3 regions of the Aliivibrio sp. S10_S31 genome follow, and region 1 is predicted to be linked to each of the others. Evidence: predicted binding sites of a transcription regulator. Region 1 holds the regulator's gene; each other region holds the start of a gene.

Evidence for each region. Region 1 encodes PurR, which represses purine synthesis genes. Its sites were predicted from a motif close to TNANGNAAACGTTTNCNTNA; they were not measured.
Region 2: HC728_RS00300 (NupC/NupG family nucleoside CNT transporter) is a predicted target of PurR. The motif match lies at 1,737-1,756, and genes of this name have one in related genera.
Region 3: purL (phosphoribosylformylglycinamidine synthase) is a predicted target of PurR. The motif match lies at 1,977-1,996, and genes of this name have one in related genera.

What each region holds. Positions count from the first base shown of each region.
Region 1 is NZ_JAAUWR010000008.1:98,295-101,585, forward strand. It holds gene HC728_RS09020 (hypothetical protein) at 1-585, shown strand, start outside; gene tfoY (DNA transformation protein TfoY) at 664-1,251, opposite strand; cyclic di-GMP riboswitch class I at 1,380-1,462, opposite strand; gene purR (HTH-type transcriptional repressor PurR) at 1,727-2,740, opposite strand; gene torD (molecular chaperone TorD) at 3,020-3,291, opposite strand, start outside.
Region 2 is NZ_JAAUWR010000001.1:62,345-65,635, reverse strand. It holds gene HC728_RS00310 (class I SAM-dependent methyltransferase) at 1-528, shown strand, start outside; gene HC728_RS00305 (LysR family transcriptional regulator) at 590-1,525, shown strand; gene HC728_RS00300 (NupC/NupG family nucleoside CNT transporter) at 1,796-3,001, shown strand; gene HC728_RS00295 (glucosaminidase domain-containing protein) at 3,133-3,291, opposite strand, start outside.
Region 3 is NZ_JAAUWR010000002.1:292,867-296,157, forward strand. It holds gene purL (phosphoribosylformylglycinamidine synthase) at 1-1,812, opposite strand, end outside; gene mltF (membrane-bound lytic murein transglycosylase MltF) at 2,176-3,291, shown strand, end outside.

The sequences.
Region 1 (3,291 bases):
TTGTTAATTGGCTTATCATTATTTGGTTTTACACTTCAATACCAACCAATGCCATTATCTATTTCTGTTTGGACTTTGTTTCCATTATTAATGGTGATCTTTTCACACCGTAAAAGCATACACTTAATCGTATTTATTGCTGCTGTTGTTATTGCGATGCAAGCTGGGATCATGGCTTTACAATATGAAGAAAAATTAACTGGAAGTGCGTGGGCTACATTGACTCAAATTGTATGTGTCATATTAGTTTGGATTGCGGCAAGAAGTTGGAAACCAGTTAATCGAAATGCGTGGTGGCCATTAGTTCTTGTTATTCCTTTATGGATTGGAGGTTTACAACATGCAGCCTTGGTAGCATTGTCGATTACAGGGCTGATTGTGTGTTTACAAAGTATCGGAAGATCAAAGTATAGAAATTGGTTACCTATGCTATCTTGGCTTTTACCTGTTATTGGTTTTTCTACATTAATTATTTCGCCAAAGTTTGAAGTACCAAATTCAATTATGGTTTCTTGGCTAATGATATTATTAATTGGTTGGATTACTGATTTTATGATGCAAGTAGATGAAGAACCAGTCGATTAAGGCTGATAGTAGTGATTATGTTGTATTCTATGCGTTATAGAATACAACATAATAAAAATGAATCTAAAACAATATTAATTATAGCTGTTTTCTTAATTCATTACGTGTTTCTGCAGAAATTACAGACCAGTGCATTCCTTTTATAGCCCCTTCTAAAGACCATAATAATTCATCACTTACTGAACTTGAATGTGTTTGCTGTATTGCTTTATAAGCATTAACAGAGCCCGTGTTTTTCAGTTCTTCAACTGTTGTAATTCCTGCTTTTTTCAGCATTCTTTCTGTTGCAAGTCGTAAGTTAGGTAAATCTTTAATACGAGAAGGACCTGCTGATTTTTGTTTTTCTTTATCTTTTTTCGCTACATCTAAAGCAACAACCGCTTGAATCAAAATTGAATCTGGTTCATCCCAACATTCAGGAGATATAGCAAAATATTTTGTTACAACTGGGAATCCACGTTTTTTATAAACGTATGGTTCAAAGCCTTGTTCTTTAAATAAATTAATTGTTTCGTCACTTGCTCTTAAATGAAGCTTATCTTGAACTACAAGAGCAAACATGGTGTCGTCAATGAAGATTCCAAATCCCCCAAACATAGAGCGAGAAGTGATCTTTCCTAGTGAAGATAGTAGACGAAGTGAGTCTTTTAATACTGGTTTATCCATTGCAATAATTCTCGGTTAGTAAGTCTATGTCACTAAACAACTGAGCCCGAGGAAATAGTAGCAAGTTGAAAACTAAGTATTGTTATTTTAACGTAAAAATTAACAAGGGATAGAATCGACCACTTGCCGTCGGCAACCCCGCTACCTTATATAAATACTTAGGCCGGAAGCTTTGCGTCCTACATTTTCATGTAGTTTGCCATGTTCGTGACAAGATTGATGATATAGCAATCAATAAGAAATGTTGGAACAGAAAATTCATAAATGTGATATTAGTTCCAAAATATTTCATCGAAATTTGTTAGGTCGGTTCAACTTTTCTCTTATTTAATACTTTTAATATTGATATTTATAAAAATTCAGAGATCGATAGTCAGTATTTATAGGTTTTTTATTATTGAGAATTAAGATTGAGTTTAGTAAGCATAAAAAAACCATGCTCGTTGGCATGGTTTTTATTATGAAGTCAGGCAAATTATTTAAGGCGATTTAAAACACTGCTACGTGTAACAACCTCTGGTTGCATTTCGAATATACGTCTTTCATGATCTTTATCTTTAATTCGTTCCAACAAAATCTCAACCGCTGTTTTACCTACACGGCGTTTAGGTTGATGGATCGTTGTTAATGGTGGTGAGAAATACGCAGACAATTCAATATTGTCATAACCGATAACTGAAATATCTTCAGGTACACGTAAGCCTGATTGTTGAATCTTACTAATTGCAGCTAATGCCATAATGTCATTAAAACAGAATAGTGCAGTAGGGCGTTTGCTTTCTTCAATAGAAAGAATTTTGTCAACCGCCTTAGATGCAGACGCACACTCAAAATCACCTTCTAGAATCCATTCTGGATTAAAAGATAAATTTGCATCAGCATGAGCTCTTTCAAAACCTCGAACTCGTTCTTTACAAGTCACTTTATCAGCTTGACCTGTGATACATGCAATATGAGTGTGACCATTTTCAATAAGATGCTTCGTCGCTAAGTAACCGCCTTCTTCTGAATTATCAATGATCTTGTCTGTACGCGGGCTATCAGGACCCCAGTCCATAATAACCATTGGTAGCTCGGTGTTTTTTTCAAGTAAGGTCAGTAATTGTTCATTTAAATCTGAACACATTACAAGTAGGCCATCTACTCGTTTTTCCGCCAACATTCTTAAATAGTGTTTTTGTTTTTCTAGGTCGCCTTCAGTATTACACATGAATAGTGTGTAACCTTGCTTGTAACAATAGTTTTCAACACCATGCATTACTTCTGCAAAAAATGGGTTAAATGATTGTGTTACTAACATACCAATAGTACGTGTTGTATTACACTTTAAGCTGCGTGCTACCGCACTTGGAGCATAGTTTAATTCTTCAACTGCTTCCCAAACACGTTTTTGTGTTGCTTCAGCAACAAAGCGCGTTTTATTTATCACGTGAGAAACGGTGGTTGTTGAAACTGCTGCCAGCTTCGCCACATCTTTAATAGTAGCCATATATAAACCTTATAATAGGTAATAAGGGGCTATTTATTTTCCAACAAAAAAGGTGTAGCTCTAAACTAGAAGAACTGATGGAAGATAAATAGGCCCTGGTTAAAAATGAAAAAAACCGCGTAAAATGCGGTTTTCATTTCAATACAAATTTTATCGTTTGCGATCACATTTTATCTTTAAAGCATAGTGCAAACAATTACTGATTTAATAAATTTTGATATTGCTTTTGATTTATATCACATATTTTTTAACATAAATAATAAAAGCAATTATCTTATATTATTCGCCAGCAAGAAATTTCACATCTAGCTTTAGGAATGTAACAAGTAAGCCTGTTACTGCAGCATAGAAACCAAATTTATCTCTTTCGATGCAAATTTCATTAAATCGAGGTGTCCAACTTAACAGTTGCTCATTAATAAAGGTTAGTTGAGCATTCATATAAGTTTCAAATTCATCTTCAGAAGCTTGCTGATTTGTCATCACAATTAAATTACCTAAAAAATCTAATTCAATGGCAATGTGGTCAGCAGGCTCATTAAATTCAGCTT
Region 2 (3,291 bases), on a different contig from region 1:
GGTGGGGCATCAAAATTAACTTGTATTGATTATTCTCCTGAAATGGTCGAAATAGTTAAGCGCAAATTTGGTGAGCGTATTAGCGCTTATGCACAAGATGTCTCCATCGGTTTAATAAAAGAAGAAAGCGGAAGTGCTGATTTGATTATTTCACCACTGATGATTCATTATTTAGAGGATCTTTCGGTACTTTTTAATGATGTTGCGCGTGTTTTAAAAAATGGTGGGAGCTTTGCTTTTTCTACTCATCACCCTTTTGCTGATTTTGAATGTTCTCTTTCTGGTAATTATTTTGAAAGAGAGTTGATCACAGAGATGTGGGACACTGTCGGTGAGCCGCTTGAAGTTCGATTTTATCGCCGTTCTTTAACTGAATTAATTGAAGCGATAACAAAATCTGGTTTAGTTGTGACACAAGTATCTGAAGGAAAGGTATCTGAGGTAGTTAAAGATATGTCTCCTGAGCGTTATGATTACCTTTCAAAGAATCCTAATTTTATTTTTATAAAATGCCAAAAATTAGCTTAGCTTTACCATCTAGTGTTACTATCTGCGCCCCAATTTTTCTTTGAGTTTGAGGAGCAGATAGATGCATGAACGAGCCAGCCAAATGGTGATATTTTACGCCTTAGCTAAAGCTGGGAGTTTTACTGCTGCAGCAAAGCAAATGGGCGTATCAACGTCACATGTCAGTAAGCAGCTCGGAGCTCTTGAAGAAACCATTAATGTAAAATTAGTACATAGAACCACGCGTTCACTCACTTTAACGGATGCAGGTCAGCAGTTTTTTTTGTATTGCGAGAAGATATACAGTGCAATGACAGAAGCCAGCGCCATTATGGATGATGAACGTGATGAAGTGACTGGGATCTTACGTTTAGGCTTATCTCAATCTTTTGGCACTATGCATATTATTCCAGCCATTGATAAGCTGCGTCATCAATATCCTGACTTGCAAGTTGAAGTGCGTTTATTTGATCATAGAGCTGATATGCTTAAAGATGGTTTAGACTTGTGGGTAACCAATTTCGAAGACTTACCAGAAGGTTATGTAGCACAGCGATTAGCTGACTCTAATTTTGTCTTAGCTGCATCTCCTGATTACCTCATTGATAAAAAAGTACCTCATCATCCTTTAGATCTTGTTGAGCATAATTGCCTTACTTACCAGAGTCGTCATCGTGACTACAGCCATTGGGATTTCAGTAAAGGAAATGAGGCGTTATGTGTAAAAGTGTCTGGCAATTATCGAGTTGATTTAGCAGAAGCCGTGAGAGATGCGGCTATATCTGGATGGGGAATTGCTTATTTAGCCAGTTATTTGCTAACTGATGAGTTTAATGATGGCAAACTGATTCAGTTATTACCGGATTGGAAAGCAAGTCAGAAAATGCCAATTTATGCGGTATACCCAAGTCGAAAACACCTTCCAAGAAAGATAAGTGCGGTCATCGATTTTCTACGTGAACATATAGGACAACCGCCATATTGGGATAAAGCGCTCATGAAGCGAGTGAAATTGTAACGTTTGCTATTCCTCATTGATTGAATTTTATACTTTAAATTGTTGCCTTTTTAATCAATGAGTTACAGCGATTATGTGCCATGAAATAAATATCTTTTCCATATGGAAACAATCGTATTTCTGATTGTTTTTATTACAAGAAATCAATCAGTTAATTACTGCACGTAATGTGACCTGCGTCTCATTAACAGAGTGATAGCAAAGTCGACTTGCACGCAAACCTTTGCGGATTAGAATGCGGACTCATTTTCGATAGCATAGGTTTCTATCATGACATCTTTACTTGGTATTTTTGCCATTCTACTGTTTGCTTATTTGTGTTCGACAGATCGCCGCAATATCCCTCTTAGAACCGTCTCTTTGGCGTTCGGATTACAAATTATCTTTGCTTTATTGGTTCTGTATGTTCCTGCAGGTAAAGAAGTATTAAATTCAGTTACTGCTGGTGTGTCAGGTGTGATTGATTACGGCCAGCAAGGCATTGCCTTTTTATTTGGTGGTTTAGCAACAGGAAAAGTAGGCTTTGTATTTGCCATTAATGTTCTTGGTATCATCATTTTCTTCTCTGCTCTTATCTCAGCTCTTTATCATATTGGAGTCATGCCAAAAGTAATTAACTTTATTGGTGGTGGACTACAACGATTACTCGGTACAGGACGCGCAGAATCACTTGCAGCAACGGCTAACATCTTTGTAAGCATGGTTGAGGCTCCACTTGTTGTTAAACCTTACTTAAAGCACATGAGCGATTCTCAGTTCTTTGCTGTAATGACATGTGGTTTAGCCTCGGTAGCTGGCGGAACCATGGTTGGTTACGCCTCATTAGGTGTGGATCTTAATTTCCTTATTTCTGCTGCATTCATGTCTGCACCAGCAGGATTATTAATGGCTAAGATGATGGTTCCACCGGGTGATGAAGCAAATAATGATGATGAGATCACGTCTGTTGAGATTGATCATGCAACTAATGTATTTGAAGCATTAGCTGATGGTGCTATGTCTGGTTTGCGTATCGCTGTTGCGGTAGGTACGACGTTATTAGCGTTTGTCAGTGTGATTGCTTTACTTAACGGCTTACTAGGACACGTTGGTGATATCTTTGGTATCAAACTTAGTTTTGAATTAATTCTTGGTTACTTGTTTGCTCCTGTTGCTTTCATTTTAGGTGTGCCATGGAATGAAGCAATTCTTGCTGGTTCATTAATCGGTAATAAGATCGTGGTAAATGAATTTGTTGCCTTTATTCAATTAATGGAAGTGAAAGATCAGCTAAGTCCACATTCTGTTGCGATAGTTACATTTGCTTTGTGCGGTTTTGCAAATATTTCAACCATGGCAATTTTGATTGGTGGTTTAGGTAGTCTTGTTCCTGAACGTCGCTCATTTATTGCGAGAATGGGTTTCAGAGCGATTACCGCAGGTGTATTAGCTAATTTAATGAGTGCAGCGATTGCCGGTGTGATTTTGTCACTTTAAGTTAATTATTAAATTTGAAATAAAAAAAGGTTGCGATCATAAAGTCGCAACCTTTATTTTTTCTAGTCCCTAGTCCCTAGTCCCTAGTCCCTAGTCCCTAGTCCCTAGTCCCTAGTCCCTAGTCCCTAATTCTAAAATCTCACTCGAACTGGCGTTGAGCTATCAAATGTCACCTGATCAAAACTATCTAATTTATGATGCTTAATTAATGCTTGCAGATTCTCAACATAAGCTTCACCACGGGTAGAGTAGTGAGATAAAGACTCGACTAGCTCATAACCTGATAATTT
Region 3 (3,291 bases), on a different contig from region 1:
GTCCATTGGCATGTCGATTGGCGTGTTGTCGAAATGTGAATCTTCAAGTTTAAGTTCACGCTCTTCTGTTGCTTTACCAACTACGGCATATGGTGCGCGTTCACGCTTACAGATAGCGTCGAACGTTGCCATGTCTTTGTCTGCAACCGCCATTACGTAACGCTCTTGAGATTCGTTACACCAGATCTCAAGTGGACTCATGCCCGGCTCATCATTTGGCACGTCACGTAGGTTGAAGATACCGCCACGCTCGCCATCGTCTACTAACTCAGGAAGTGCATTTGAAATACCGCCTGCGCCCACATCGTGGATGAATGCGATTGGGTTCGCATCGCCTAACTGCCAACAACGGTCGATAACTTCCTGACAACGACGTTCCATCTCTGGGTTTTCACGTTGTACCGAAGCGAAATCAAGATCTTCAGAAGAAGAACCAGAATCCATTGAAGATGCCGCACCGCCACCAAGACCGATGTTCATCGCTGGACCACCTAGAACGATAAGGCTTGCACCTACTGGGATCTCTTTCTTCTGAACGTGCTCGTCACGGATGTTACCTAGGCCACCAGCTAGCATGATTGGCTTGTGATAACCGCGAACTTCTTCACCTGCGTGAGAATTAACTTTCTCTTCGTAAGTACGGAAGTAACCTAGTAGGTTTGGACGACCAAATTCGTTGTTGAATGCTGCGCCACCAAGAGGACCTTCAAGCATGATATCCAGAGCAGTAACGATACGGCTTGGCTTACCAAAGTCTGTTTCCCAAGGTTGAACAAAGTTAGGGATCTTAAGGTTAGATACAGAGAACGCTACAAGACCCGCTTTTGGTTTACCACCAATACCTGTTGCGCCTTCATCACGGATTTCACCGCCTGAACCTGTTGATGCGCCCGGCCATGGAGAGATAGCCGTTGGGTGGTTGTGCGTTTCAACCTTCATCAAGATGTGTGTTTTCTCTTGGTGGTAGTTGTACTGACGAGTTTCTGGATCTGGGAAGAAACGACCAACTTCAGAGCCAGTCATAACTGCTGCATTATCTTTATATGCAGAAAGTACGTTATCAGGAGTAACTTCAAACGTATTTTTGATCATTTTAAACAGTGATTTTTCTTGCTTAACGCCGTCGATAGTCCAGTCAGCGTTGAAGATCTTGTGACGACAGTGTTCAGAGTTCGCTTGTGCAAACATCATAAGTTCGATGTCTGTCGGATTACGCTCAAGTTTTTCAGTAAAACTTTCAAACAGGTAATCAATCTCATCTTCAGCCAAAGCAAGACCAAGGGTAACGTTTGCGTCTTCAAGCGCTTTACGGCCACCAGTTAGTAGATCGACTTCTGTATACGGTGCAGGTTCAGATACAGCAAATAACGCTGATGCTGATTCGAAGTCAGTGAAAACCACTTCCATCATGCGGTCATGAATAATTGCTTTTAATTCAATCAATTGAAGTTCTGATAACTCTTCAGAGCTTTCAATATAAAATGCCGTTCCACGCTCTAAACGTGCAATTTTATCTAAACCACAGTTATGAGCAATATCAGTAGATTTTGAAGACCAAGGAGAGATCGTTCCTGGACGAGGAGTGGTAAGAAGCAATAAGCCTTCTGGCTCATGTTCTTCAATGGTTGGACCGTAAGTTAGTAATTTTTCTAATTTCTGTACTTCAGACGCATCAAGCTCTGCTGTTACATCAGCAAAATGTGCAAACTCAGCATAAATACCAGTAACAGGTAAACTCAGCTCGCGACAAAGCTCAAGCAGCTTGTTAACACGAAATTCAGATAGAGCAGGTGAACCACGCAAAATTCTCATGTACTAGGTCTCTTTGGCAATGAATTAAAGGTAATATTGGAATAGTTTCATGAGATTAGATGTATATAACTCAATTAAATACTCATGGCTCATAGTGACTATGCCGATGTTACCTCTGCTATTGCGAGCGCATTATAAAGGATTTTTTTTTGTGAAGTAACACCAAAAGCAACCGTTTGCGTATTTTTTTTAAAAAAAAGGGTAACGAACCGTAATTTCCTTAAAATAGGACAATAATTAACCATACAATGCACTTTATCTGTCTCAATATCTAATTATTGTTGTAATTTGTTACCGCACTTTTGCCTCTTTATTTACCATTTGATATAACTACGCCTTAAATTTTAAAAAGAGCATCCTGACTTGAGCCGCATTCGACATCACCGATTCATACAATCTTGTTTGGTTATTTCTACCCTTTTAATTACCTTAACCGGTTGTCAGGTAGAATCTGAACCCAAAACCAAACTAGAGCAAATTAGAGAACGTGGCATCTTACGAGTCAGCACATTAAATAACCAACTTTCTTATTACATTGGTTCAAATGGTCCTACGGGATTAGATTATGATCTTGCTAAAGCATTTGCTGAAAAGTTAGAAGTAAAGCTAGAGATCACCCCTGCGTATACTTATTCAGGCTTATTTCCTGCATTGGAGCGTAATGAAGTCGATATCATTGCAGCCAACATGACAATTACCCCTGAACGCTTACAAAAATTCCGTCCAGGTCCTGTCTACTATTATGTCAGCCAACAAGTCGTTTATAAGAAAGGAAGTTGGCGACCACGCAATATAAAAAACCTAACTCAACTTGATGAAAACCTTACCATTGTTAAAGATTCAAGTTTTGAAGGTACGCTTATAAAATTAAAAGAAAAGTACCCAAATCTTGATTGGAATACCGCAGCAGATACTGATGTGAGCGAACTTTTGAAAAAAGTAGCAACAGGTGAAATACATTACACCTTAGCTGATTCAGTAGAATTATCACTCACTCAACGTATTCATCCCGATCTGGCTGTTGCTTTTGAAGTTACAGAAGATCAACCCGTGGCATGGTTCTTACAACAAACCGAAGATGACAGCTTACAGGCGCTATTAATTGAATTTTTTGGTGAGTTGAAAGAAAGCGGTAAACTTGCCCTTCTTGAAGAAAAATATTTTGGCCACGTAGAGTCTTTTGATTATGTAGATACTCGCGCCTTTATCCGTGCATTAGAAAGCAAACTACCAAAATGGGAACCGCTATTTAAAAAATACGCAGGTGATTTTGATTGGCGATTCCTTGCAGCTCTTTCTTATCAAGAGTCTCATTGGAACCCTCTTGCTAAATCACCAACTGGGGTTCGTGGTATGATGATGCTAACTCTACCAACAGCCCAATCTGTGGGAGTTAAGAATCGTTTAAATCCAGAACAAAGTATCCGTGGTGGTGCTGAATATTTACGTCGAATTGTGAAACGTGTTCCTGACTCTATC